One region of the uncultured Salinicola sp. genome, then DNA from elsewhere that is predicted to be linked to it. Evidence: predicted binding sites of a transcription regulator. Region 1 holds the regulator's gene; each other region holds the start of a gene.
The links. The regulator LexA, encoded in region 1, represses DNA repair genes until DNA is damaged. The targets are predictions, from matches to a motif close to TACTGTNTANNTANACAGTA.
Positions count from the first base shown of each region.

Region 2: a site for LexA is predicted at 2,668-2,687, ahead of recN (DNA repair protein RecN). Genes of this name have one in related genera too.
Region 3: a site for LexA is predicted at 2,019-2,038, ahead of Q0602_RS01875 (PA0069 family radical SAM protein). Genes of this name have one in related genera too.
Region 4: a site for LexA is predicted at 2,479-2,498, ahead of Q0602_RS21905 (putative DNA modification/repair radical SAM protein). Genes of this name have one in related genera too.

Region 1 covers NZ_CALFQK010000209.1:18,556-25,699, reverse strand. Annotated here, with positions in the region: gene Q0602_RS24260 (ribonuclease J) at 1-1,067, opposite strand, end outside; gene purU (formyltetrahydrofolate deformylase) at 1,412-2,260, shown strand; gene dinB (DNA polymerase IV) at 2,278-3,345, opposite strand; gene lexA (transcriptional repressor LexA) at 3,363-4,010, opposite strand; gene Q0602_RS24240 (TetR/AcrR family transcriptional regulator) at 4,301-4,969, shown strand; gene nagZ (beta-N-acetylhexosaminidase) at 5,054-6,070, shown strand; gene Q0602_RS24230 (hypoxanthine-guanine phosphoribosyltransferase) at 6,147-6,719, shown strand; gene Q0602_RS24225 (pyruvate, water dikinase regulatory protein) at 6,780-7,144, opposite strand, start outside.
Region 2 covers NZ_CALFQK010000196.1:428-7,571, reverse strand. Annotated here, with positions in the region: gene Q0602_RS23085 (outer membrane protein assembly factor BamE) at 1-282, opposite strand, end outside; gene fur (ferric iron uptake transcriptional regulator) at 355-804, shown strand; gene recN (DNA repair protein RecN) at 931-2,604, opposite strand; gene grpE (nucleotide exchange factor GrpE) at 2,844-3,476, shown strand; gene dnaK (molecular chaperone DnaK) at 3,631-5,571, shown strand; gene dnaJ (molecular chaperone DnaJ) at 5,670-6,815, shown strand; gene Q0602_RS23055 (LysE family translocator) at 6,926-7,144, shown strand, end outside.
Region 3 covers NZ_CALFQK010000025.1:23,707-30,850, reverse strand. Annotated here, with positions in the region: gene Q0602_RS01880 (glycosyltransferase family 2 protein) at 1-694, opposite strand, end outside; gene Q0602_RS01875 (PA0069 family radical SAM protein) at 925-1,971, opposite strand; gene Q0602_RS01870 (TonB-dependent receptor) at 2,168-4,024, opposite strand; cobalamin riboswitch at 4,195-4,452, opposite strand; gene Q0602_RS01865 (OmpA family protein) at 4,536-5,390, opposite strand; gene Q0602_RS01860 (MotA/TolQ/ExbB proton channel family protein) at 5,387-6,205, opposite strand; gene Q0602_RS01855 (glycerophosphodiester phosphodiesterase family protein) at 6,290-7,090, opposite strand.
Region 4 covers NZ_CALFQK010000182.1:2,930-10,073, forward strand. Annotated here, with positions in the region: gene Q0602_RS21895 (multidrug ABC transporter permease/ATP-binding protein) at 1-220, shown strand, start outside; gene Q0602_RS21900 (TIGR03915 family putative DNA repair protein) at 246-1,166, opposite strand; gene Q0602_RS21905 (putative DNA modification/repair radical SAM protein) at 1,193-2,452, opposite strand; gene Q0602_RS21910 (ATP-dependent DNA helicase RecQ) at 2,574-4,682, opposite strand; gene Q0602_RS21915 (MFS transporter) at 4,679-6,430, opposite strand; gene Q0602_RS21920 (ATP-binding cassette domain-containing protein) at 6,589-7,144, opposite strand, start outside.

The DNA of each region.
Region 1 (7,144 bases):
ACGCCGAGACGCTTGAAACCGGCCTTGAGGCGTGCAATGGGACGTTCGTTACCCGGGATGGCGCGAGCCGAGAAGATGACATCGTCGTCAGCCAGCAGGTCGAGAGCGGGGTGCCGTCCCTGCGACATGCGAGACAGGGCCGAGCGGGGCTCTCCCTGGCTTCCGGTCGCGATGACAAGGACCTCTTCGGGATAGAGATACCCCAGGTCATGCGCCGGGACCCGGGGCGGAAAATCGTCGAGGTAGCCCAGTTGGGTGGCGATCGACACCATCCGTTCCATCGAGCGTCCCAGCAGCGCCACGCGGCGGTTGGTGCGTTCGGCGATCGCCCCCAGCGCCTTGATACGCGCGATATTGCTGGCGAAACAGCTGACCACGACGCGCCCCCGGCATGCCCGGATGACCGATTCCAGGGCCTCGGCGGCTTCCGTCTCGCTGCGGGAATGTCCTTCCACGTCGGCATTGGTCGAGTCGGCCACGACGAGGTCCACCGGCGCCAGCGCCTGGAACTGGGCGGCGGAGAAGGGCGCGCCGATGAGAGGGTGCTCATCCAGTTTCCAGTCGCCGGTATGCAGCACCTTGTAGCGCGGCGTGATGATGGAGAGAGCGCAACTTTCCGGTATCGAGTGAGTCACCGGCAGGAATGTCACCTCGAAAGGGCCGGTGGTCACTCGGTTGCCGGGCTGAATGGTCTGCAGGGCGTCGACCCTCAGGCCCTGTTCGGCGAACTTGGCCCGCAGCATCTCGATCGCCAGGGGCGTGGCGTAGACCGGGCAGTTCCAACGAGGCCATATCCAGGCCAGGGCACCGAGATGGTCCTCATGGCCATGGGTGATGAAGACCGCGGAGGGGACCATGGCGTTCGCTGACAAATGTTCGACATCGGGAATCTGGAGGGGCTGATCCGGCAGGTCCTGGCGAATCGTCATGCCGCAATCCACGGCGATCCAGTGACCCTCATGGCCGTAGAGCGACAGATTCATGCCGATTTCACCGCATCCTCCCAGTGGATGGAACAGCAGCGGGGGATAAGTACGAGGGCGGATCTGTGCGCGCGGACGGAACATCGGCATCCTTGTAGGAGGAAATCTCGTTCCACTATAAGTCATGCGTCTCGGCGCGCTCAAACGGGCGGCGACGCTGGTCGACGCTCGCGAGTGGGGTACAATGCGCAATCCATCGAGGCGCAGCGTCACCCGGCGCCGGGTCTGGAGCTGTCGCCGACCAACCCTTTCTTCCGGTCGCGGAGGCGCCATGACCGCGGGTCGTCGAGGTTCCGCTTTCGATGGCACGACGCCGAAGCGTCGGAGTTCGGGTCGGCAGCCGTGCCCAATGATCAGTTCGAGCGCTTTTTTTACATCCAGAGTTCTTTCAGAAAGCGCTCCCGCGTTAACAGAGTGTCCTCACAGTTATGTCGCACAACTATCGTCTCATCGTTTCCTGCCCCGACCGCGTCGGTATCGTCTCGCGAGTGTCGAGCTTCATCGCCTCCCAGGAAGGCTCGATCATCGAGGCCAACCAGCACTCCGACCTGGCTACCGGGCGCTTTTTCATGCGCTACGACATTCGCGCCAATGCGCTGAGCGCCCAGGACTTTCGAGTCGCCTTCGCGCCCATCGCCGAGGAGTTCGAGATGAACTGGCGGCTCAGCGACTCCGACCGGCGCCAGCGGGTCGTGGTCATGGTCTCCCGGGAGTCGCACTGTCTGGTCGACCTGCTCTATCGCTGGTCGGCCGGGGAGCTCGATTGCGACATTCCGTGCGTGATCTCCAACCATGACGACCTGCGCGCCATGGTGACCTGGTACGGGATCGACTTTCATCACGTGCCGGTGGATCCGAATGACAAGGCGTCGGCCTTTGCCGAGACCGAGCGCCTGATAACGGCGGCCGAAGCCGACAGCGTGGTATTGGCACGGTACATGCAGATTTTGCCGCCCGATCTCTGCCAGCGGTACGCAGGGCGGGTCATCAATATCCACCACAGCTTCCTGCCGTCGTTTGCCGGGGCCAAGCCTTACCACCAGGCGTTCGAGCGTGGCGTCAAGCTGATCGGTGCCACCTGCCACTATGTCACCGAAGAGCTCGATGCAGGGCCGATCATCGAGCAGGACATCCAGCGGGTATCCCATTGTCATACGCCGCAGGATCTGGTGCGCCTGGGGCGCGATGTGGAAAAGGCCGTGCTCGCCCGCGGGTTGCGATGGCACCTGCAGGATCGTGTACTCATTCACGGCAACAAGACCGTGGTGTTCTCCTGATTCGCAACATTTGATGTTCAGGGCGACGTCGGTTCGTCATCGTCGAACAGGCCCAGCTGGCGCTGCTCCTGCTCCGGCACCAGCCGTACGCCGACACCCAGGAGCCTGACGGGGCGTTCGCCTCGTCGCCATGCACTCTCCAGCAGCTCATGGAAGCGCGCATCGACGATGCCGCGGGCTCCCGTTTCCTGGGTCGTGCTGGAAAAGTCGTCGAAGCGGACCTTGACGAACTGCTTGGCGATGGCGGGATCGCCATGGCGGGCCATGCGCTCGTGCAGCTTCTCGATCAAGGGCTTCAATGCCGTATGGCAATCACTCAGGTGGGGCAGGTCCCGGTCATAGGTCGTCTCGACGCTGACGGACTTGCGTTCACGCGAGACATTGACCGGACGTTCGTCGATGCCGTGAGCCAGCTCGTGAAGACGGCGCCCGAACTTGCCGAAGTGGTCCAGCAGCTTGTCCATCGGCTGGGCCCGCAGATCGGCGCAACTGGCGATTCCGAGCGTGTCGAGTTTGGTGGCGGTCGCCGGGCCGACGCCGTGCAGTTTCCTGACCGGCAGGTCGGTGATGAACGACTCCATCTCCGTCGGCGGAATCACGAACAGGCCGTCGGGCTTGTCCCAGTCGCTGGCGATCTTGGCGAGAAACTTGTTGGGTGCGACGCCGACCGAGATGACGATGCCGGTTCTCGCCAGGGACTCCTCCTTGAGCCAGCGGGCCATCCAGGTGGCACTGCCCTGAAAGCGGGTGACTTCGGTCACGTCCAGGTAGGCTTCATCCAGTGAAAGCGGCTCGACCAGCGGCGTCAGTTCGTGAAAGATGGCCTGGATCTGCTGAGAGACGTCCCGGTATTTGTTGAAGTCGGGCGGTAGCAGCTTCAACTCGGGGCAGAGGCGCAGCGCGCGCGCCGTTGGCATGGCGGAATGGATGCCGAACTTCCGCGCCGGATAGTTACAGGTGGCGATGACCCCCCGTCGCTCGGCACTCCCGCCGATCGCCAGGGGCGTATGGGTCAACGAAGGGTCATCGCGCATCTCCACGGCGGCATAGAAGCAGTCGCAGTCGGCGTGCAGAATCTTGCGCATGGTGCCGGGGGAAAGCCTCAGTGGAGGCCGGAGCCGTTGCCGCCACGAATGACGCCCACGCCGAGCCCCTCGATCTCCAGATGCTGATGCTTCAGATCGAGCACGATCGGCTCGAAATCCGCGTTTTCGGCGATCAGCGTGACGCGGCTGCCCTGGCGCTGGAAGCGCTTGACGGTGACATCGTCCTCCAGCCTCGCCACGACGATCTGACCGTTGCGTATCTCCTGGGTGCGATGAACGGCAAGCAGATCGCCGTCGAAGATCCCGGCGTCCTTCATCGACAACCCCCGCACGCGCAGCAGATAGTCGGCGCTGGGCGTGAAGTAGTCGGCCGGCAGGGGGCAGTAACGGTCGATATGCTCGGTGGCCAGAATCGGGCTGCCCGCGGCGACGCTGCCGATGACCGGCAAGCCCTCGACACTGGCTTCGCCCGGTTCCGGTTCCTGGACGCCGGCTGGCAGCCGAATACCGCGGGAGGTGCCGGGTATCATGCGGATGACGCCTTTGCGGTCCAGCGCGCGCAGGTGTTCCTCGGCGGCATTGGGAGAGCGGAATCCCAGTGCGCGGGCGATCTCGGCTCGTGTCGGCGGATAGCCGAATTCGCCCATCGTCTTGACGATGAAATCGTAGACGTTCTGCTGTCGTGCGGTGAGCGGTCGCGCCATCGTTCTCTCCCGGGCCTTGAAGGTCATCAGGCGTTTGGGGCCTGATTGGATGGTCAGGCATTTATCCCGCTGATCATGGGTCGGATGGCATGGAGCCTGACCCCAGCTAGGCGTGTTCATGCATACAGGCTGGAATTGTATCCAGTCGTTCGCGATGAGGGAAGTCTTTCGGGCCCTGAGTTGGCAATCCCGCGCTCCAGGTCCGACGAAATGCTCGATTGTATGGCTCGTCCCGGAATGATTAGAATCATAATCGTTCTAAGTCGTTGTTCTCTGGCGCGAGGTATGACATGGCCCGACCCGACACCGTTACTCGTATTCTCGATACGGCGGAGGTCCTTTTTGCCGAAAAGGGTTTCGCTGAAACCTCGCTGCGCAACATCACGACTCGCGCCAAGGTCAATCTGGCGGCGGTGAATTATCATTTCGGCTCCAAGAAGGCCTTGATTCAGGCGGTCTTCGCCCGCTATCTCGATCCGTTCTCGGAGCGGCTGAACCTGGCGCTCGATGGACTGGAGGCGCGCTACCGGGAGACGCGAGTGCCGCTCGAGGTACTGTTGGAGCAGCTTGCCACCAGCGTCCTGGAGGTGCCTGCCGAGCGCAATAGCCTCAAGGTCTTCATGAAGCTGCTGGGATTGGCCTACACCCAGGCTCAGGGGCATCTGCGCCGCTACATTCAGGAGCACTACGGGGACACCTTCCACCGCTTCGTCGCCTGCCTGCGCCGGGCGACGCCGGACCTGCCGGACGCCGAACGATTCTGGCGACTGCACTTCATGCTGGGTACCGTGGTCTTCACCCTGTCCGGCCTGGATGCACTGAGAGACATCGCCGACAGCGAGTATCAGGAGCACATGTCGGTCAGAGAGCTGATCCGTCACCTCCGTCCCGTCGTGGTCGCCGGCATGCAGGCGCCATTACCCGCTGCCCTGGAGACGGCCGGCTCGGCGGTAGAGTGAGGTGACCGCCGGCATCGTTCCGCCTCTGTCATGGCAACCCGCTGTCGTCTAGAATCGGGCGCTCAATGGTCTCAGGTGTTAGCTATGACTCAACCTCTCGGCCCGGTCATGCTGGATGTCGAAGGCATCCGGTTACGTGACGAGGAGCGCCAACTGATTTCGCGCGCGGAGGTCGGTGGCGTCCTGCTGTTTGCCAGGAACACGCCGGATGTCGCCACGACCCAGGCGTTGATCGGTCAGATTCGCGAGTGTCGCCCCGACATTCTGGTCGCGATCGACCAGGAAGGCGGTCGGGTGCAGCGATTGAAGGAGGGGGTGACACCAATTCCCCCCATGGCGGTGTTGGGCCGCCATTTCGCGGAGTCTCCCGAGGCGGCCCTGACGTTGACTCAGGATGCGGGCTGGCTGTTGGGCATGGAGATGGCGGCTTGCGGTTTCGATCTGAGCTTCGCGCCCGTGCTGGATCTCGACGACGACCAGTCGCCCGCCATCGGTTCGCGAAGCTTCTCGCCGGACCCGGAGGTGACCACCGCGCTGGCCGGGGCGTTCATCGACGGGCTCCACGACGCGGGCATGGTGGCGATCGGCAAGCATTTTCCCGGCCACGGCGGGGCGCGGCAGGACTCCCATTTCGGGATTGCCGAGGATCCGCGCAGCCTGGCGGAGTTGCGTGAACGCGACCTGGTGCCTTTCGCCAGGCTGGCGGGCAAGCTGGATGGCGTCATGCCGGCTCACGTCATCTACTCCGCGTTCGACGAGCGGCCGGCCGGTTTCTCTCCCAGCTGGCTCGGCATGCTGCGCGAGGAACTCGGCTTCAAGGGGGCCATCTTCTCGGACGACCTGACCATGGCGGCGGCGCATGCGGCCGGGTCGCCCCGCGAACGGGCCGAAGCCGCCTGGGCAGCCGGTTGCGACATGGCCGTCGTCTGCAATGCGCCCGAGGCCGCGCGCGAGATCGTCGCGGCCTGTGAAGGCCGCCAGGCTCCGCGTGTCGCCAAGCTGCGCTATGCGCGCGCTCGTCCCACTCTGGCGTCGCTCGCCGCCATCTCCCGCTGGCGGCGCACGCACGCGCGTCTCGAGGCGCTCAACGAGGCCGAGTGACGGGCAGGGCACGCTGTTTTCCCGCGACGGCTGCGGTGATCCTGGCCGTCGCTCTCTTCATGGTGAACCTTAGACGATGAATCAAACCCCTTCGATCGACGCCCTGAGCTCGATGCAGGAAGTGATGGACAACGCCGATTGCCTGATCGATCAGGCGCAGGTGGAGCAGGCTCTGGACCGCATGGCGGCCGACATCACGCGCGAGCTGGGCGACAAGCTGCCGGTCTTCTATTGCGTCATGAACGGCGGACTGATCACCACCGGGCATCTGCTGACGCGGCTCGGCTTTCCTCTGGAAGTCGATTACCTGCACGCCACGCGCTATCGCGGCGGTATTCGCGGCGGTGAACTGTTCTGGCGGGTGTCGCCGGAAATTCCGATGGCCGGACGCCATGTCGTGATCGTCGATGACATCCTCGACGAGGGCGCCACGCTGGCAGCCATTCTCGATTACTGCCGCCAGGCCGGGGCGGCAAGCCTCTCGACGGCGGTGCTGGTCGACAAGCGCCACGATCGCAAGTCGTCCCCCGATCTCAAGGCCGACTACTGCGGCCTGGAGGTCGTCGACCGCTACGTGTTCGGCTTCGGCATGGATTACAAGGGCTACTGGCGCAACGCGCCGGGCATCTTCGCCCCGAAAGGGCTATGACGCGAGGCTCGCGCCAGGCGGGCCGTTCCCGGTCGGCAGTGATGGTTGTCTTCGGCCCGCTCAACGCGGGCTGAATCGCCTCTGGAGTCCCGTCTCGTTCATCATGCGTGTCGATATCTCCTCGATCGAGAAGCGGGTGGTATCGATGTAGGGAATGTTGTGGCGCCGGTAGAGCGCCTCCGCCTGGCCGATCTCCTGCATGCACTGGTCCATCGAGCAGTAGCGACTGTCCGGCCGGCGCTCGGTGCGGATGGCCGACAGCCGGCGGGCATCGATGGTCAGGCCGAACAGCTTGTGCCGATGTTTGGCCAGCGATGGCGGCAGGTTGAGAATGCCGTTCTCGTCCAGGTCGTCCTCGGTCAGCGGGTAGTTGGCGGCACGGATGCCGAACTGCAGCGCGAGATACAGCGAGGTGGGGGTCTTGC
Region 2 (7,144 bases), on a different contig from region 1:
CTGGAAAGTCAGCGTCAGGCGTTTCTCCACCGTGCCCCCGTAGGCTTCGTCGAGATAGAAGACGTAATCCCACTGATCCGATGAAAAGGGCGCTTCCAGTAGCGGCGTTCCCATGATGTAGGCCACCTGTGAACGGCTCATGCCAGGATGAAGCTGGGACACCATGTCCTGGGTGATGAGATTGCCTTGTGGGATATCCCTTTTGTAGACGCCGAAGTAGCTGCAGCCGGCGATGAGCGAGACTGCGAGGAGAAGTACGACCGTTCTGATCAGATTTTGCATTTGAGTCCGTCTTTCACTATCGTTGCGTGGATTGATCATACCCGACACGAGACGCTACTGCGAAGAGCGACCATGGCCGACGAAAACCAAGAATTGCGTAAGGCGGGGCTGAAGGTCACTCTGCCGCGCGTCAAGATTCTGCAGATCCTCGAAGCGACTCGTAAGGAAGAAGAGCTCCACATGAGCGCCGAGGACGTCTACAAGGCCTTGCTGGAGTCTGGAGAAGATGTCGGGTTGGCGACGGTCTATCGCGTATTGACTCAATTCGAAGCGGCAGGACTGGTCGTCCGCCACAATTTCGACGGCGGCCACGCGGTCTTCGAGATGTCCCAGGAAGAGCACCATGATCACATGGTGGATCTCGAGTCCGGCGAGATCGTCGAGTTCTACGACGAAGAGATCGAGCGTCGCCAGCGCGAGATCGTCGAGGAGCACGGCTACGAGCTGGTCGAGCACGCGCTGGTACTGTACGTTCGCCCCCGCGGCTCCAAGGCGACACGCCAGGATGGCATCAAGAAGTAATCTCCACGTCGCCGGTGGAAACACGACAGAACATCAAAACGCCGACCCTTGGGTCGGCGTTTTTCGTATGTCTCCCCCCGCTGCGGCTCGACGCTCCGGCCCCTGATTCTCGTGGGACGGTCCGTATCAGTGTGCCGAGCTCTGACTGGCCGCCAGCATCTCGCGGGCATGGGCCAGCGTCCGGTTGGAGAGCTTTACGCCTCCCAGCATCCGCGCCAGCTCGCGTACCCGCCCGGCCTCGTCCAACTGGGACATCAGGGTGCGGGTCGTATCGTCGCTGGAGTGCTTCTCGATATGCAGGTGCTGGTGCGCCTGCGCGGCGACCTGCGGCAGGTGGGTGACGGTCATGACCTGGGCATCGCTGCCCAGCCGGCGCAGTAACTGCCCGACGATCTCGGCGGTAGCGCCGGAGATGCCGACGTCGACCTCGTCGAAGACCAGCGTCGCCAAGGTGCTGTGGCTCGCGGCCACGACCTGAATCGCCAGGCTGACGCGGGAGAGTTCGCCGCCCGAGGCGACCTTGGCCAGCGGGCGGGTCGGCTGGCCCGGGTTGGCGCTGATCTGGAGGCTGACCCGATCCAGCCCGTGGGGCTGGGGCGTCTCCAGCGGCGTGACCTCGACGGCGAAGCGCGCCTTGTCCATTCCCAGGAACGCCAGTTGCTCCTGAACCTGCCGGGCGAAAACCTTGGCGGCACGCTGCCGCGTTTCGCTGATCTCCCTGGCGCTATCACGGTATTGCTGGCGCAGTTCGTCGAGCCGGCTCCTCAGCGTCTCGAGATCCTCGTCACCGCCGTCGAGCGCCTCCAGCTCCTGCCGCAGCCGGCGATGCAGCTCGCTCAGCTCCTCCGGCATGACGTGATGCTTGCGCGCAATACGATGGACCTCGCCGAGTCGCTCCTCGACCCAGGCCAGCCGCTGCGGATCGAGCTCGGTCGACTCGACGAAATGATGCAGCTCGCGGGCCGCCTCCTCGAGCTGGATCTGGGCATCATTGAGCATGCCGAGCGCGTCCGCCAGGCTACCGCGGTCGCTTCCCGGTACCCGCGAGAGCCGTTGGGTCGCCTGTGAAAGCAGCGTCAATGCGCCACTTTCGTCATGGTCGCAGCTATCCGCCGCGAACTGCGCCTCGCGCAGGCTCTCCTCGAGATGGGCCAGCGTCTCCTGCTCCTGTTCCAGGCTGGCGAGTTCGTCGGCCTGGAGATCGAGCTGATCCAGCTCCTCGACCTGATAGCGCAGCAGTTGGCGCTTGGCCTGGCGCTCCTCGTCGTTCTCGCTGCGTTCGCGATACTTCCGGCGCAGCGCATGCCATTGGCGATGCAGGTCGCCAAGCTCGGCGACCGCCTTGTGATGACCGGCGGCGTCGTCGAGCAGGCGACGGTGCGTGTCCTCGCTGAGCAGAGCCTGGTGCGCATGCTGGCTATGCACGTCGATCAGGCACTCTCCCAGTTCACGCAGGTCGGCGATGGTGCAGGGCTGGCCGTTGATCCACGCCTTGGAGCGTCCGCTGGCGGTAACGACGCGGCGAAGAAGACAGTCGTCCGTCGCGAGTTCGCGGGCGGCCAACCAGGCCTTGGCGTCCTCCCGCTCCGCGATATCGAAACGCGCGCTCAGATCGGCGCGGTCGGCGCCGTGGCGTACGCCGCCGGCGTCGGCCCGCTCGCCCAGGCAGAGGCCCAGCGCGCCGAGCAGGATCGACTTGCCGGCACCGGTCTCGCCGGTGATGGCGGTCATGCCGGCCTGGAACTCCAGATCCAGCGTGTCGACGATGGCGAAGTCACGAATGGCGAGTTGGATCAGCATGCAGCCTCCCTGGGGCGATGGCGGCGATACGGTAGCGGATGATGGACGATCGACCGCACGGGCTTCTGGTTGTTTATACAGTAGTCGAAAATGGCCTTCAACGGCTGTCGTGCAGGTGTGGTGGCGAAACGCTTGAGATCTGAATCGATAGCCCCATATAGGCAGACAACTTCCGACGCTTGTCGAATCCGCGTCACGCTTGTCGAGTAACTGTCACAACACCTTGCCAGGAGAGATTCATGGCTAGAGATCCGCAAAACCCCGTAGACGAAGAACTCGAGCGCGCCGAACGCGACGGCGAGCCGCAGCACCAGTCCACCAACGAGGCGTTGGACGGTGATCTGGAGCAGTTCGCGGAGTCGCTCGAACACGAGGCGGATGACATCGAGGGGGAGGCCAACCCCGAGGCCGAGGTCCTGGCCGCCAGGGTCGAGGAGCTCGAGCAGGCGCTGGCGGACGCCAAGGATCAGTCGATGCGCGCCGCTGCCGAGGCGCAGAACGCGCGCCGCCGCGCCGAGCAGGATGCCGACAAGGCGAAGAAGTTCGCGCTCGAGAAGTTCGTCAAGGAGCTGCTGCCGGTGGTCGACAGCCTGGAGAAAGGGCTGGAAAGCATGCAGGAGGTCGACGAAACGCACCGCGAAGGCGTCTCCATGACGCTCAGGATGCAGCTCGACGCGCTGAGCAAGTTCGGTGTCGAGCAGCTCGATCCCCAGGGCGAGCCGTTCGATCCGCAGTTCCACGAAGCCATGACCATGGTTCCCAATCCGGAACTGGAACCCAATACCGTGATGGACGTCATGCAGAAGGGCTACACCCTCAACGGCCGATTGATCCGGCCGGCGATGGTCGTGGTCAGCAAGGCGGCGGGGTAAGAGGGCTGGGCGCCGTGGCCGGGCCGATACTGCAACTCAATGTCGGCGGGGACTTGAAAGGCGCCGGCCAGCCCCCACATAGCAAGCAATCGCGCAGCAAGCGCCGTCATCCAAACGAATTGAGTCGTTAACGAATAGTTAGAGGTGAGGAATTATGGGACGCATCATTGGCATCGACCTGGGTACGACCAACTCCTGTGTCGCCGTACTCGATGGTGACAAGACTCGTGTGATCGAAAACGCCGAAGGTGGCCGCACGACGCCTTCCATCATCGCTTACACCGACGACGGCGAAACGCTGGTCGGTCAGGCGGCCAAGCGTCAGGCGGTCACCAACCCGACCAATACGCTGTACGCCATCAAGCGTCTGGTCGGTCGCAAGTTCAAGGACGATGTCGTCCAGAAAGACATCAAGATGGTGCCTTACGAGATCGTCGAAGCCGACAACGGCGACGCCTGGGTCAAGGTCAACGACAACAAGTTGGCACCGCCCCAGGTCAGCGCCGAAGTGCTGAAGAAAATGAAGAAGACCGCCGAGGACTATCTCGGTGAAGAAGTGACCGAAGCGGTCATCACCGTGCCGGCCTACTTCAACGACTCCCAGCGCCAGGCGACCAAGGACGCCGGCCGCATTGCCGGTCTCGAGGTCAAGCGCATCATCAACGAGCCGACCGCAGCCGCGCTGGCCTACGGCATGGACCGTTCCACCGGCGACCGCACCATCGCGGTCTACGACCTGGGCGGCGGGACCTTCGACATCTCGATCATCGAAGTGGCCGACGTCGATGGCGAGAAGCAGTTCGAGGTGCTGGCCACCAACGGTGACACCTTCCTGGGTGGCGAGGACTTCGACCTCAAGCTGATCGACTATCTCGTCCAGCAGTTCAAGAGCGATTCCGGCATCGATCTGTCCGGCGACAGCCTCGCCATGCAGCGTCTGAAGGAAGCCGCCGAGAAGGCCAAGATCGAGCTCTCTTCCGCGCAGCAGACCGAAGTCAATCTGCCCTACATCACGGCGGACAACACCGGTCCCAAGCACCTGGCGATCAAGGTCACTCGCGCCAAGCTGGAATCACTGGTCGAGGATCTGGTCCAGCGTTCGCTTGGCCCGTGCAAGACCGCCATGGAAGACGCCGGTCTCTCCAACAGCGAGATCCACGACGTGATCCTGGTCGGCGGCCAGACCCGCATGCCGATGGTGCAGCAGAAGGTCGCCGAGTTCTTCGGCAAGGAAGCGCGCAAGGACGTCAACCCGGACGAAGCCGTGGCCATGGGCGCCGCGATTCAGGGCGGCGTGCTCGGCGGTGACGTCAAGGACGTGCTGCTGCTCGACGTCACGCCGCTGACGCTGGGCATCGAGACGCTGGGTGGCGTGATGACGCCGCTGATCGAGAAGAACACCACGATCCCGACCAAGAAGACCCAGACCTTCTCGACCGCCGAAGACAACCAGACGGCCGTGACCATTCACGCGCTGCAGGGTGAGCGCAAGCAGGCCGGTCAGAACAAGTCGCTGGGTCGCTTCGACCTCGCCGACATTCCGCCGGCGCCGCGCGGCGTGCCGCAGATCGAGGTCGCCTTCGACCTGGACGCCAACGGTATCCTCCACATCACGGCCAAGGACAAGGCGACCGGCAAGGAACAGTCGATCGTCATCAAGTCCTCCAGCGGTCTCTCCGACGAGGAGATCGACCAGATGGTCAAGGATGCCGAGGCCCACGAGGCCGAGGACAAGAAGTTCGAGGAGCTGGTGGCCCTGCGCAACCAGGCCGACGGCATGATCCACGCCTCGCGCAAGACGCTCGAAGAGGCCGGCGACAAGGTCGATGCCGACGAGAAGAGCAAGATCGAGACCGCCATTGGCGAGCTCGAGGAAGCGCTCAAGGGCGACGACAAGGATGCCATCCAGGCCAAGCTGGATGCCCTGACCGAAGCTTCCGGCAACCTGGCTCAGAAGATGTATGCCGAGCAGGGCGAAGGCGCCGAGGCCGAAGGCCAGCCGGCCGACGACGCCCAGGCCAGCGGCAAGAAGAAAGAGGATGACGTGGTTGACGCCGAGTTCGAAGAAGTCAACGACGATCAGAAAAAGCAATAACCACGACGTCTGACGCCGTGTGATCGGCAGCAGCGCGGGAGCTCGGACGACTCCCGCGTTGCTGTTTGCACGGCACCGACACGGAGGCGGACTCAGTAATGTCCCAACGTGACTATTACGAAGTATTGGGCGTCGACAAGGGCGCCGACGGCAAGGACATCAAGAAAGCCTATCGTCGGCTGGCGCAGAAGTACCATCCGGATCGCAATCCGGACGATCAGCAGGCGGCGGAGAAGTTCCGCGAGGTCTCCGATGCCTACGACGTGCTCTCCGACGACCAGAAACGCGCGGCCTACGACCAGTTCGGTCATGCCGGCGTCGACGGCCAGGGCGGCGGATTCGGCGGCGGCGGTTTCGGCGGTGCCGGAGCCGGCGGCTTCAGCGATATCTTCGGCGATGTCTTCGGTGACATCTTCGGGGGGGGCGGCGGTCGCCGCAATCCCAACGCGCCGCAACGCGGCAGCGACCTGCGCTACAACCTCGAGCTCGACCTCGAGAATGCGGTGTTCGGCACCACCGTCGACATTCGCGTGCCGCGCCACGTCGAGTGCGGGCACTGCGACGGCAGTGGCGCCGAGCCGGGGTCGAGCAAGGAGACCTGCCCGACCTGCCACGGCCAGGGCCAGGTACGGATGCAGCAGGGTTTCTTCGCCGTCCAGCAGACCTGCCCGACCTGTCACGGCAGCGGCCAGAGCATCAAGGTGCCTTGCCGCAAGTGCCATGGCGAAGGTCGCGTTCGCGAGACCCGTACGCTGTCGGTGAAGATTCCGGCGGGTGTCGATACCGGCGACCGCATTCGGCTCAATGCCGAAGGCGAATCCGGGCTCAACGGCGGCCCGGCGGGGGATCTCTACGTTCAGGTCGAGATCAAGCCACACCCGATCTTCGAGCGCGATGGCCGCCATCTGCATTGCGAAGTGCCGATCAACTTCGTCGACGCGGCGCTGGGTGGCGAACTCGAGGTGCCGACGCTGGAAGGACGGGTCAAGCTCAAGATCCCGCCCGAGACCCAGACCGGCAAGCTGTTCCGGCTGCGCGGCAAGGGCGTCAAGCCCGTGCGCGGCGGCCCGGCGGGCGATCTGCTCTGCAAGGTGGTGACCGAAACGCCGGTCAACCTCAACGAAGAGCAGAAGGATCTGCTGCGCAAGTTCCAGGACAGCCTGGGCAGCGCCAGTCGCCACTCGCCCAAGAAAGAGGGCTGGTTCGACGGCGTGAAGCGCTTCTTCGAGGATATGAAGCCCTGACGTCGTCGCCGTTCAGTTGATGAAGCCCCGCCCGGTTCGCCGTGGCGGGGCTTTGTCTTTAGGGTGGGGCGCGCTACAGTCGAAAGGTTCATCTTGGAGGCGTGATCGTCATGGACCTGTTGGCTTTCATCCTGGCCGCATTGGGCTTCGCCTACTTGCCCGGTCCGGCCATGCTCTATACCGCCGCGCAGACGCTGGGGCGCGGCAAGCGCGCCGGCTGGTTCGCGGTACTGGGCGTGCACCTTGGCTGCTACGTGCATGTGGTGGCGGCGACGCTGGGACTGGCGGCGCTGTTCGCGGCGGTGCCACCGGCCTACGTGGCGATGAAG
Region 3 (7,144 bases), on a different contig from region 1:
GTCGGCGCAACCACATCACCCCGACCATATCCACCAGCCCGACCCACAGCCGGTTGTTCAGCCCGTAGTGCGATTCCCCGGCTCCCCGTGGGCGATGGTTGACCGGGACGGAGACGCACCTGCCGCCCTGGGCGCGTATCAGTGCCGGCAGGAAGCGGTGCATATGATCGAAATAGGGGAGCGACACGAAGGCGTCGCGACGCACCACCTTCAATCCGCAACCGGTATCCGGCGTGGCATCGTTCAACAACGCCGAGCGTACGCGATTGGCGATCCTGGACGAGACGCGCTTGATCCAGTCGTCGCGACGATTGATGCGATGACCCGCGACCAGCGCCACATCTCCACGCCGAGCGCGCTCGAACAGCCTGGGCAGGTCGGCCGGATCGTTCTGGCCGTCGCCGTCGAGCATGCCGAGCCAGACGCCTCGCGCGGCCCTGGCTGCCTGCCAGACGGAGGTGCTTTGCCCCGCACTCAGCGCATGGCGCATCGGACGCAGGCGGGGGGACCGCGCCGCGCGTCGTTCCAGCAGATCCCAGGTGCCGTCGGTCGAGGCGTCGTCGACCACGATCACTTCGTGGTCGATATCGGCCAGCGCCCGCTCGATCTCGTCGAGCAGGCCGGGTAGATTGCCGGCCTCGTCCTTGGCCGGTATCAGGATCGAGAGCAGGGGGGAGTGAAGTGGTGAGCGCATTGATGGTAATTCCCTGGCGAGCTGACCGGCTGCCTGGGCGCTCGACATCACCCGTCTCGCAGGATGTGTGGCCCAGGCAGTTCCGGTCTGGCTCGATTGATCGTGTCGCGGAGCGCGCGAGCGGAGTTCCGCCATGGTCGCGAGCCAGACTTAAAGGAATCTTAAGCGATAGTCGCGGGGAGGACATTCCAACCAAGGGCGTCCTCCGCGTGGTGGCCGATGCTCGAGAATCAGCCGAACAGGTCCTGCTGGGCGTGAGGCGCACGGAAGCGGGTGGTATCGAGCCCCATGTCCGCCCGTTGTCCCATTCCCAGCCGCTTCGCGGCACGGCGGAAGCGTTGGCCGATCATGTCCACGAACAGGCCGTCGCCACGCATGCGATGGCCGAAGCGGCTGTCGTTGCTTTGGCCCCCGCGGGATTGGCGAATCAGGCTCATCACCTTGCCCGCGCGCTCCGGATAGTGCTCCTCCAGCCAGGCCTCGAACAGCGGCGCCACCTCGCGCGGCAGGCGGAGTAGCGTCCAGTTGGCGGTTCGGGCGCCGGCATCGGCGGCCCGGGCCAGGAGCGTCTCGATTTCGCTGTCGTTGATGGCGGGTATCACCGGCGCCACCAGCACGCCGACCGGCACTCCGGCCTGGTGCAGGTCCCTGATGACCTTGAGGCGCGCCGCGGGTGAGGCGGTGCGCGGCTCCAGGGTGCGTTTCAACTCGTTGTCGAGCGAGGTGAGGCTGACGAAGACGCGTACCAGGCGCTGGCGGGCCATCTCGGCCAGCAGTTCCCGGTCGCGCAGGATCAGTGCGCTCTTGGTCACCAGCGTGACCGGGTGGCGACACGCCAGCAGCAGCTCCAGCAGCGAGCGCGTCGTACCGTGCTTGGCCTCGATCGGCTGATAGCAGTCGGTGTTGCCGGAGAGATTGATGGGCCGGCAGGCGTAGCCGGGCTTGCACAGCTCCTCGCGGAGCCGGTCCGCCATGCCGGTCTTGGCGATCAGTCGGTTCTCGAAATCGATCCCGGGAGAGAGATCCCAGTAGGCGTGGCTGGGCCGGGCGTAGCAGTAGATGCAGCCGTGCTCGCAGCCGCGATAGGGATTGAGCGAGCGATCGAAGCCCAGATCCGGCGATTGATTCCAGGAGAGCGCCGTACGGGGAGCCTCGAACTGGACCTGGGTGGCGATCCGGGGCGGCAGCTCCTCCTGCCACCAGCCGTCGTCTTCCCGGGTGCTGTGGGTGGGCTGGAAACGGTTGTCGGGATTGTAGGTCGCACCGCGGCCTTTCATGGGGCGGTAGGCCTGGAGGGAGACGTCATGCCAGCGACTCCTGTGAAAGCTGTCTATATATACAGTATCACTGGGAACGACGAGAGAGAAAGCTGTTTAAAGAGGGAAGAGGGAAGAGGGAAGAGGGAAGAGGGAAGAGGGAAGAGGGAAGAGGCAGCGGCGCCGGGGAGTCGGCGCCGCTGAATGCGAAAGGCAGTCAGAAGCTGAGCTTCACGCCAGCCTCCAGGTAGCGGTCGTCGGTGTTGTAACCGTTCGCCAGTTGGTAATCCTTGTCGAGGGCATTGGCCAATTTGGCCATCAACTCGACATCCGCTGCGACCTGCCAGGAGGTACGCAGATCGATCACCCCGTAGCCGGCCGTGGTGGTGTCGCCGTAGGGTGACGTGAACTGCACGTCGCGACGGTCGCCTGCAGCGCGCAGGGTGGCGCCGACGGACCAGCTCGCCAGGGCGTAGTCGGCATCCAGGCGCCCGAAGAGATGGGCACGACGCTGGAGTCGTTCGCCGGTCTCGCGGTTCTCCGGGTCCTGATAGGTGAGACTGGCGCGAAGATCGAGACCGCCATGCTCCCAGCCGCCACTCAGCTCGACGCCGCGAATCCTGGATTCGTTGACGTTATAGGGAACGAAAGTGGCTTCGTCGTAAGTGATCAGATCGTCGATCCGGCTCTCGAACGCCGTCACCCTGGCGTTCCACGCCTGCTGATCCACGGCCCAGAAGGCTTCCCATGTCTTGGACGTCTCGGCGTCCAGGTCAGGGTTGGTGCCGTAAGGGCCATAAAGATCAATCAGGTTTGGTGCCTTGAACGCGGTACCGTAGCTCAGCCCGATACGCTGGGCAGCGGTCAGGTGGTAGGCGTAGCCGACGTTGCCGGTGGTCTTGTCGCCGAAGCGCGAGTCGTCGTCGTAGCGCAGGGACCCCGTGAGCTCGTGGTCACCGTAGCGCCGCTGCATCGTGCCGTAGATGCCGTAGTTCTCCCGGCTGTCTTTCTGATAGCTCGAACCGCCGGCGTAGTCCTCGTAGTCGATTCGTTCCTCGCGGTAATCGACGCCGAGAGAGTCAACGCCATCGCGCCGCTTGAAGCGATGCTGGAGGCCGACCTCATTGCGATGCGACTCGATCGTGCTGTTGCGAACGCCATCGTGATGCTCGTCGCGCTGCTCGTCGAAGTGACCACCGGTGAGGATCATGTCCCAGTCGGTATCGAGCGAGACATCGAGTTGCGCACCGAAGGTCTGGAGATAACCTTCGCTTCTGCAGTCTGCTGAAGCCGGGAAAGAGCAGCTGTCGTAGTCGGCATCGAAGTCTTCGCGCATCGCGCTCAGGTTCAGGTCGACACGATCGTTGAAGCGGTGGGCCAGACCCAGCTGTCCGCCCGCGCGGCGAAAGCCGTCGCGCTCCCCGCTGGTGTCGGAAGCGGTGGCGTTGAAGCCGTCGCTGTCGCGATGGAAGAGCGTCGCGTTGAGACGCGTGTCGGCGTCTCCGGTGGAGACGTAGGCACTCTGCTTGGCAGTGCCATGTTCGCCAGCCCTGAGGTCGAGAGAGCCATGCGTGCCGTCGCCGCCGTTTCGAGTGAAGACCTGGATCACGCCGCCGATGGCGTCCGAGCCGTAGGTTGCAGCACGCGGGCCGCGCACGATCTCAATACGCTCGATCGCCTCGACCGGCAAGAACTCCAGGCTGGCGCCGCCGCTGGCCGCCGAGGCCACTCGCACGCCATCCACGAGCACCAGCGTGTGATCGGACTCGCTGCCACGCATGAACAGCGTCGTCAGTCCGCCTGGCGTTCCGGTCTGCACGACCTCGATGCCGGCGCGGTTCTGCAGCAGCTCGACCACGCTATCCGCCTGGCTGCACTCGATCTCGGCACGATCGATGATGGTGGTGCTGGCCAAGACGTCCGTCTGCGACTGCGGCAGGCGGTTGGCGGTGACCTGGACGTCGTCGAGCTGCTGTTGTCGTTGAGCCGGCGCCTGCTGGGCGTGGGCGGACAGCGCGGTCATGGCGACCGCGAGCGCGACACCCGAGGCGACGGCGTTCTTGTTGTAACGCATGTGATGTGATCCCCAACTGCGTGGCGTCACCGAGCACCGCCGTGACTTGGACGGTGGGATGGCGTTGAATCCTGACCAAGACGCAATGGGAGGACGGACGTGACGAGACCCGCCACAGGCGTCGGTTCGCTCGGGCAGGCAGGGTCGCCACTGGATGAGCCCTCCGCATCAACCAGTGAAGAGAAACGCGCCGGTCTCCGGACTCTCGCGCGACGACCCTCGGGTCATCCGACACACACGCCTTCCCACGATTCCGGACGTTCCCTTGAAGCGGATTCTTTCGAATCGATATCCGGTGGATCACAGTGGCTGGATGGCCTGGCGGCGCATCCTGGTGGTGTCTGACGCAACTACCGTTGCGGGGGCAGTGCGGGGTTCTCACCCGCTTCCCGTGCACACGTCTCTCGACGGGCCGGATTGTCGCAGCTTCCTCCCCACAAGTGAATTCAGGATCGGCATGCTGGCCGATGACATCCCGGGGGAGACGGGCGCAGCGGCCCGGGGCGAATCGCTACGGTGTCGGCGAGTCGGGTTCCTGGAGTACCAGTTCCACCCGGCGGTTGCTGGCGCGCCCGGCGGGGGTGTGGTTGCTGGCCAGGGGGTGGGTCGAGGCGTAGCCGATCGCCCGCAGCCGGTCGCCGTCGATCCCGGCCAGCCGCAGCACGCGTACCACCGCCGAGGCCCGCGCCGCCGACAGCTCCCAGTTGGAGGGGAAGCGCGATGTCGAGATCGGTACGCTGTCGGTATGGCCTTCGACCGAGATGGTGCCCTTGAATGCCTGAAGTGTCGGGATCAGTCGTTCGACCAGCTGTCGACCGTTGTCGCTCAGCCCCACGGCGCTGCTGTCGAAGAGCAGGTGATCCTGGATCCGCAGGTTGAATCCATGGGGGATCGCGGTTATCTCGACGCCGTCGATCTGTGGTAGCGCGGCGGCGGGCGTGGGATCGGGCAGGTCGAACAACGGCACGCTGAACACCATCGGGACCGTGGCCACCCTCTTCTCGGGAGCGGCGGCCGGGCCGGGCGAATAGAAGCCGGCATCGCTGGCCAGCGGCGCAGGCGCGAGCTGTCGCGGTGGGCGATAGAATTCACCGACGGTCGCCGCCGGGAGAGGGGCGGGCGGTCTTGTCGCGGGAATCTGTAGCGGCAGGGCCGTGACCGCGGGCGTTTCGAGGTCGCGATCGACGAGCTGGCCGCCGTAGAGCGCCAGCATCAGCACGAAGAACGTGATCAGCAGCATGAGCATGTCGAGGTAGCTCATCAGCCAGGAATCGCTCTCGCTGCTGCGTCCGGCGTCGTCGAAGGGGCCGTCGTCGAACAGCAGGTCGGAGAAGGGGCCGCCGGGGGAGATCGCGGCCAGGCTCATGCGGATTCGGCCGCGGCGTCGGCGGGCTGCGGGCGTCGCACATCGCGCATCTCGTCGCGGTGTTCGGCGCGGTAGGTGTTCAGCGCCTCCTCGATGAAAGCCGGCAGGCGACGCTTGCTGACCATCATGATTCCCTCGAGCAGCAGCGTCATGGCCATCAGCCGGGCCTCGGTGCGGCGTTCGAGCTTGACCGCGACCGGCTTGAACAGCAGGTTGGCCAGCAGAATGCCGTAGAAGGTCGACATCAGTGCCACCGCCAGACGCGGGCCGATCACCGCCAGGTCGCCGGCCTGGATCACCTCGAGCATGTTGATCAGCCCGACCAGCGTGCCCAGCATCCCGAACGCCGGCGCGTAGACCGCCATGGTGCGCAGGATCTGTGCCTCGGTGCGCTCCTTGGCCTTCACCCGCACCATGCGCCAGCGCAGCATTTCACGGATCTCCTCCTCGCGGGTATTGGCGATCACCATCTGTATGCCGGTACGCAGGAAGGGATTGGTCGTGCTTTCCAGCGCGCCTTCGATGGCGCGGATATTGCCACGGCTCCAGTGGCGCGACATTTCGATCAACTGCTCGAGATCGCTCTCCAGCTCGCTGGCCTGGGGCTCGCGTCGGAACACCACCGCGATCTGGCGGCACAGCCGCTGCATCTCCCGCAGCGGGTAGCTGATGAAGCTGGCCGCCAGCGTGCCGGTGAGCACGATCGCCAGCCCCGGCAGGTTGAAGAAGCTGCTTGGGGCCTGGGCGGTGAACAGCACGACGGTCGCCAGTAGCAGAGCACTGGCGATGATGCCGATGAGCGTGGATGGGTTCATGAACGGCTCGCGACCTGGAAAACGGGCATGGTGCCCATCTTATGCGCGATGAGGCGCGGCCAAAGGCCCTAATTGGCGGGTGTATCAGGCGCTTTTTGTATTCGACGCGCGTGCGGCGGCCCCTTCCGCGTGGAAGACGAAACGCGTGGGATCGTCACTGATCACGCCGTCGACACCCCAGTCCCAGAGCTTCTCGAAGGTGACCGGGTCGTTGGCGGTGTAGCAGAACAGCTTGATCTCCTCGTCGGCGATCTCCTGGGCCCGCTTGATCTTCAGCTTGCGCCAGTCCAGATGCAGGCTGTAAGCGGAAAGCCGCTCGGTCTCCAGCCACCAGCGCTTGGGGGCCTTGTCGTCGAGCACCCCGAGGCGCAGGCGGTCGGGATCGGATTCCAGTGCCCGCGCCGCCGTCAGGGCGTGGCGATCGAACGAGGAGACGATCAGCTTCTCCGCCGGCAGCGCTTCCAGGGTCGGTGGCAGGGCGGCCTGCACCAGTTCGATGGCATTACGGCCGCGGCAAACCTTGAGTTCCAGATTGAGGCCCATGTCGAGTCGCTTGATCAATGCCAGCATCGCTTCCAGGGTCGCCATGGCCTCGCCCCGATACTGCGCGCCGAACCAGCTGCCGGCATCCAGCTTGGCGGCACTCTCGGCATCCAGCTTCACCAGCTTGCCACGGCCATTGGAACAGCGCTTGAGACCGGCGTCGTGCCAGATCACGGGGGTACCGTCGCCAAGCAGCTGAACGTCCAGCTCGACCCACTGGCAGCCGGCGTCGTGCGCGGCCTGAACCGCTGCCAGGGTATTCTCGGGGGCGCGTGCGGACAGGCCGCGATGCGCGATGTAACGGGGGGCGTCGCTGGCTGGCGCGGTCACACTCTGAGTCATTGCGTCGAGGTCTCCGGCGACTACCGTCTGCGGCACTCGCCAACAATCCATGTT
Region 4 (7,144 bases), on a different contig from region 1:
CGCGGACCAGGACCCGCAGTTCCGGCGCGCTTTCTACCGTGAACTGATGCCGCGTTTCCGGGAACTGGGCATCACCGTCTTCGCCATCAGCCACGACGACCACTATTTCGCCCACGCCGACCGGCTGCTGGAGATGCGCGATGGTCATCTGCGCGAGCTGACCGGCGACGAGCGCGAGCTGGCCAGCCGAGATGCGGTGGCGCGGATCGGCACCTCCTGACTGGCCGCGCGGTGTCGCTCGCCGTCTAGCGCTCGTCGTCCGGCGATGGCTGGGGGAGGGCGGACCTGCCGCCCGGGAGCGCCTTGCCCTTGCGCCGGCCCACGCTGCTCTCCTGGGCCAGGCGTTGCCCGCCATGGCGCGTCCTGGCCTCCAACGCCGGAATCAGGTCGCCCTCGCTGAGATGGCGCCAGAACCGCTGCGGCATGTGCTGGGTCATCACCCTGTGATTGAGGCGTGCGGGATTGAAGGTGCTGACGAAATAGGTTCGCCACAGGGCGTGCTCCTCGTCGGCGTTGGCGCGCTCGGCGGCCGTCCGGGCCTCTTCGGTCCAGGTCGTCGGGCAGGGAGCGCGATAGTCCAGCGCCGAGCCATCCCAGCACACGCCACCCTGGGGCGTGGCGATGATCCAGCGTGAACCGTCCATGCGGTCGGCAAAGTGCTCCGCGCCCAGGTCGAGCACGTCATGGGCGGGCTCGAACCACGCCACGTAGCGTTCACCCCGGGCATCGTCGCGGCGATGGAAGCGCAGGAACGCGTGCATGTGATGCGCTTCCCGCTTGACCGCGTGCCAGCGCTGATGCAGCACGCGGCCATCCCTGTCGGCGGGATGCATGGCCGCGGCGTCGCCCTGGGCCCATCGCCACAACACCCGGTACAGCAATGGCCAGCGCGGCTGGTCGTGGCCGTCCTCACGATAGCGCGCGGCGTTGCCCAGCAGCGTCAGCTGGTCACGACCGATCCGGATCGCTGCCGGCGTGGAGCCTGGCAACCTCGGCGGCGGCTCCAGCGAGGAGAAGAGGTCGTCATGGCCGTCGTTGCCGTCGTGCCAGGTCACACTGGCCGGCGGCATCCCGGCATGGAGCAGTCGGCGCGCCTGGGCGCGCCACTCGTCGAAATCGTTGGCCCAGGCAGCGCAGGACGGCGTGAGCGGCGAGGCATTGGGCATGGCGGTATCTCCTGCGGAAGGCGGCGCTACCACAGCGCCATCTGCGCCGGCTGGGGTTGGGTCAGGCTCTGGCGCAGGCGAGTGCTGTCGCGCTGGGCATCGGCGGGGCGGTAGTCCTGGGTCACCACGAAGGGCCGCAGGGTCTCCAGGCGACACCGCAGCGCCACCAGGTCCTGATAGCGGATGCGCCGCAGCCGGCGCAGATCGACCAGCCGCTGGACGCTGCGCAGACCGATGCCCGGAATGCGGGCGATCATCGCCGGCTCGGCGCGGTTGAGGTCCACCGGAAAATCGTCGCGGTGGGCCAGCGCCCAGGCCAGCTTGGGATCGATCTCCAGGTCCAGGTTGCCCGGTGCATTCAGCAACTCCTCGGCCTGGAAGCCGTAGCCACGGATCAGGAAGTCGGCCTGGTAGAGCCGGTGCTCGCGCAGCAACGGCGGCGCGGCCTGGGGCAGCCCTGCGGGGCGCTCGGGAATCGGGCTGAACGCCGAGTAGTAGACGCGCTTGAGGCGAAAGTCGCGATAGAGGTGCTGGGCGGACTGGAGGATGGTGCGATCATCGGTGGCATCGGCACCGACGATCATCTGCGTGCTCTGGCCGCCGGGCGCGTAGCGTGGCGCCATGCGCTTGGGGTTGGCGCTGCGCGGCAGGCGCTTCGCGTCCCTCTCGGCAGCGTCGTTGGCGGCATCGATGCGCTGGCGCATGTGGCCCATGGCCGAGTGGATGGTGCCGAGCTCCTTTTCCGGAGCCAGCGTCTTCAGGCTGGTCAACGTCGGCAGCTCGATGTTCGCGCTGAGCCGGTCGGCGTAGCGCCCGGCTTCCTCGAGCAGCTTGGGGTCCGCTTCCGGAATCGCCTTGAGATGAATGTAGCCCCGGAACTGATGCGTCTCGCGCAGCAGCCTCGCCACCTGGATCAGTTGCTCCATGGTGTAGTCGCTGGAGCGAATGATCCCTGAGCTCAGGAATAGCCCGCTGATGGTGTTGCGACGGTAGAACGACAGCGTCAGCCGGACGACCTCCTCCGGCGTGAAGCGCGCCCGCGGCACGTTGCTCGAGCGCCGGTTGACGCAGTACTGGCAGTCGAACAGGCAGAAGTTGGTCAGCAACACCTTGAGCAGCGACACGCAGCGCCCGTCCGGGGTGAAGCTATGACAGATCCCCATGCCGTTCGACGAACCGAGCCCCGTCTTGCCGCGGGACGAGCGCTGGGGCGCGCCGCTGCTGGCGCAGGAGGCATCGTACTTGGCGGCATCGGCGAGGATGGAGAGCTTGTCGATCAGTTCCATGCGGCAATCCTGTGGCCTGTCTCGAATACTGTCTGGATATACAGTATTCGAGAACGCCGGGATCGACAAGGTGGATCGCCCGAATCCGAGGCTGGCGTCGGGGCCCGAATGGTCGAAGCGGTCAGCCTGGGTGGGCTATCCGTCCCTCGATCCACGCCCTGACTTCGGGGTAGGGTCGCTGCTCGTGGACGCCGAACCCGTTCAACTGCCGCGCCTTGAGCGGCGTGAACACCGGCATCGACAGCCCGCACAGGAAATGGGCGATGCGCTGCGCGCCGGGCGACGTCCCGAGCTGTTCGCGGTGGCGTTCGATGAACGGCCCGGCCTGGCGGGTGAAGTCGGCATCGGTCAGCTCGGGCAACGGCGGCGCTCCCGGCAGACGCGCGACATGGCCGTGGCAGACCGAACAATGGCCGCAGCCTCGGGCGGCTTGAACAGGCTGGCCGCAGCCTTGGGCGGCCTGGACTGAGTGTCCGCAGCTTCGGGCAGTCTGAACGGTCTGGCCGCGGCTGCGGTCCGCCGGGGCGTCATCGTGCTCGAACCGCGTGTCGCCGAAGTAGGCGGCGAGCCGTCGGGTCAGGCAGGTGTCCGATTCGAACAGGTCCAGCATGGCCTGGAGGCGGTCGATCTCCGCCTGCTCCCGGGCTTGGCTCTCCGCCAGCAGTCGGTCGGTCAGGGCGTCGATGTCGAATTGGGGCTGGCGCACCTCGTAGACGTCGGTCATGCGTTTGCCTTCCAGCACCACCCAGCCCTTGTCCTGGAAGTACTCCAGCGCGGCGATGACCCTCGCGCGCGAGGCGTCGAGTCCCGCCGCTTCGCCGGCCCGATGGAGTCGCTCGAAATCCACCGTGCCCCAGGTCTTGGCGATGGCGATGTTGTCGACGAGCAGGCGTACGAAGTCGGCGCGCTCGCCCTCGAAGCGCGCGACCAGGTTGGCGGTCTCGTCGAGATAGCGCAGTCGGTACTCGGCCAGGTAGGCGAAGCGGGGCACGATGACGCCATGCATCTCGAGCCGTACCAGCAGCGTCTTCAACGGCAGCAGCCGGACGTTGCTGTCGCGGGAGAGCGTATTGAGCAGCACCGGCCACTGGCGCGTTGGCTGCCGGCCGGCGTCGGCGATCTCGCTCAGCACGTGGCGGATACCCTCCCGCTCCGGCGTGTCGCCATAGACGAAGTTCTCGAGCACGCGCAGGCCGTCGCGACCGGCCAGCATCAGGCAGCGCGACGGCTTGCCGTCACGCCCGGCGCGCCCGATCTCCTGGCTGTAGTTCTCGATCGACTTGGGCAGGTCGTAGTGAATGACGTTGCGGATATCGCCCTTGTCGATCCCCATGCCGAAGGCGATGGTGGCGACGATGCAGGGAATCTCGCCGTCCATGAAGCCCTGCTGGATCCGGTCCCGGGTCTCGCTGTCGAGGCCGGCGTGATAGGCGCGGGCCGAAAGGCCCCGGCTCGCCAGCGCCCCGGCCACCGACTCGGCGGTCTGCTGCAACGTGACGTAGACGATGGTGGGCGCTTCTCGGCCAGGCTGCTGCTGCGGGACGAGCCAGTCGACCAGCGCCGGCAGGCGGCGTTCGCTCTCTACCGGCTGCACCAGCAGCTCCAGGTTGTCGCGATAAAAGCCGGTGGTGACGACATCCTCCTCGGCGATGGCGAACTTGGCGCGCATGTCGTCGATTACCGCGGGCGTGGCGGTGGCGGTCAGCAGCAGCGCCTGGGGGATGCCGAATTCGCGCTGGTAATCCGGCAGCTTCAGATAGTCGGGCCGGAAATTGTGACCCCACTCGGAGATGCAGTGCGCCTCGTCGATCACCAGCAGCGAGATCGCCACCTGACGCAGGAAGTGGCGAAAGCGCTCGTTCTTGAGCCGCTCCACCGACACCATCAGGATCTTCAGCTCGCCGCTGCGGGCGCGCTCCATGATCTCGCGGGCGGTGTCGCGATCCTGGGTCGAATCGAGGCTCGCGGCCGCCACCCCGTGGCGCTGGAGAAAGGTCAACTGATCCTGCATCAAGGCCAGCAGCGGCGAGACCACCAGGGTGAGATACGGCAGGTGAAGCGCCGGAAGCTGATAGCAGAGTGACTTGCCGGCGCCGGTGGCGAAGATCGCCGCGGTGGAGCGACCGGCGATGACGCGCTCGACGACGGCCTCCTGGCCGCCGCGAAAGGCCGGGAAGCCGAATACGTCGAGCAGGGTCTCGCGGGCGCTTTCGATATTCGCCTGGGTCATGTTCTCTCCTGGGGCCACGGCGCGGTCGTATCCAGCGAACGGTCCTCGGCCGACTCCTCGGTGGGCGGTTCGGTTTGGTGTGGCGTCAATGCCGGCTGGGCGTGCCGCGACGAGCGATAGCTGACGCCGTGACGCAGGCGCGGCGCCTCCGGGCCGCTGTGCAGCGCGGTGACCCGATCGATGATGGCGCGGTCGGCCAGGGTCAACCGATCCAGCATGCGCAGATGTTGCAGCCAGTTGGGCACCAGGAAGACCTCCTGCCACAGGTCGCGATCGACGACATCCCGATAGAGCGACCAGCGCTTGGCGCCGTTGCGCAGCCGTAGCCGGCGAAGCGGGCGCACCGCGCGGGCGAATTCCCGCAGGTGGTCACCGTCGATGCGGTACTCGACGGTCACCATCACCGAGCCCCGCGCTGGGTCGAACTCGAAATCGGGGCGATCGGTGTGGGCTTCCGGTGCCTCGACCAGATCGCCGGCGTCCAGGTTCGGCAGCCTGGAGGGAAGCAGCAGCAGCGCCGAGACGATCAGCAGGGTGCCGGCCAGCATCAGCGCCATCTGCACCCCCAGCCCGTCGGCCAGTTGCCCCCACAGCAGCGAGCCCAGGGTCAGCCCGGCGTAGAGGGCGGTCTGGTACAGTGCCAGCGCGCGCGCCTTGACCCAGTCCGGCACCAGGATCTGTACCGAGGAGTTGTAGGACGCCACCGCCGCGATCCAGCAGCTGCCGCCGACGATGAGTGCCGGGAACAGCACCCACAACGTATCGAGACCGCCCAGCGCCAGCATCACCAGACCCAGCAGCATGGCGGAAAAACTGATCAGGCGGCTGCTGCCGACCCGCTGGCGTGCCCGGTTGACCAGGGTGCTGCCGGCGATGGCACCGATGCCAAGGCCCCCGAGCATGTAGCCGTAGAGCGAGGCACTGCCGCTGGGATGCTGATGGGCCAGCAGCGGCAGCAGTGCCCACAGCGCGCTGGCGGAGATGCCGAAGATGAACGAGCGCATCATCACCAGCCGGGTGACGCTGGAGTACTGGACGAAATGCAGCGCCGCCTTGACCCCTTCCCAGATCCGTTCCGGCGGCAGCGACTTGGGCAGCACGGCACGCTTCCAGCGCCACAGCGCGGCGATCAGCCCGCAGAAGCAGAACACGTTGAGCAGGAAGATCCACGCCGGACCCACCGCAGCCAGCAGCAGCCCGCCGATGGCCGGGCCGATGGCGCGGGCGGCGTTGTAGTTGACGCTGTTGAGCAGCACCGCGCTCGAGACCAGATTGCGCGGTACCTGTTCGTTGACCGCCGCCTGCCAGGCCGGCGTGGTGATCGCACCGCCGATCGAGACGCACAGAATCGAGGCGATCAGCAGCGCCGGCGAGAGCAGGTCCAGAAAGGCTATCGCGGTGACGAACAGCCCGCCGAGCACTTCGATGCCCAGCCCGAACAGCATCACCTTGCGGCGATCGTAGTTATCGGCGATCACGCCGGTGACGATCGACATCAACACCAGCGGCAGCGCCGCCGCGACCTGGATCATCGCCACCGCCACCGCGCCGCCGTCGTTCGAGGTCACCACCCAGGCCGCCGCCACCGACTGCGCCCACACCCCGAGGTTGGCGAACAGGTTGGCGATCCAGATCATGCGGAAGGCAGGAACGCCCAGCGGGGCGAAGGTGCTGACGTCCGCCGGGCGTGGCGGGGCCTGCTCGGGTTCGAGGGTCAGGTCGCTCTGGCGGGAAACGGGTTGCAGCATGACGAGCTCGCAGACAGGAGGCGAATCGGAAGGCACGACCGGGCGAGCGGACAAGGCCCAGCGCTAAAGGTTAGCATCCTGTCTATGATAGCGAGCGTCCAGTGCTATCGCTTACCGGCAAGCCACATGTCGATCAGGGATAGGTGTCGGCGTTGCGGTTACTGCAGCACCGCGATGGGGCAGGCGTCGGCGGGGTGGTTCATGACCCGCATGGGAATGCCGTAGATGGCTTCCAGGTTGGTATCGTTCATCATGCTGGCGGGTGCGCCTTCGGCAAGCAGCTTGCCGCTGTGCAGCGCGACCAGATGATCGCAGTAGCGCGCGGCCATGTTGACGTCGTGGAGCACGATGATCACGCCGAGACCCAACTCGCGACACAGCTTGCGCACCAGCGCCAGCACTTCGACCTGATGGGCGATGTCCAGCGCGGCCAGCGGCTCGTCGAGCAGCAGGTAGCGGCTGCCCTGGGCCAGCAGCATGGCGAGCCAGACCCGTTGCCGCTCGCCGCCGGAGAGGGTATCGACCAGGCGGTCGGCGAAGGCTTCGGTATGGGTCAGGGCGATGGCGCGTTCGATCTGCTGATGGTCATGGCCGTTGAGGCGGCCCAGCAGGCCATGCCAGGGGTAGCGGCCGAAACCGATCAGTTCGCGGCAGGTAAGGTTCTCGGCGCTGGGCAGATGTTGCGGCAGGTAGGCGACGTGGCGAGCGAATTCT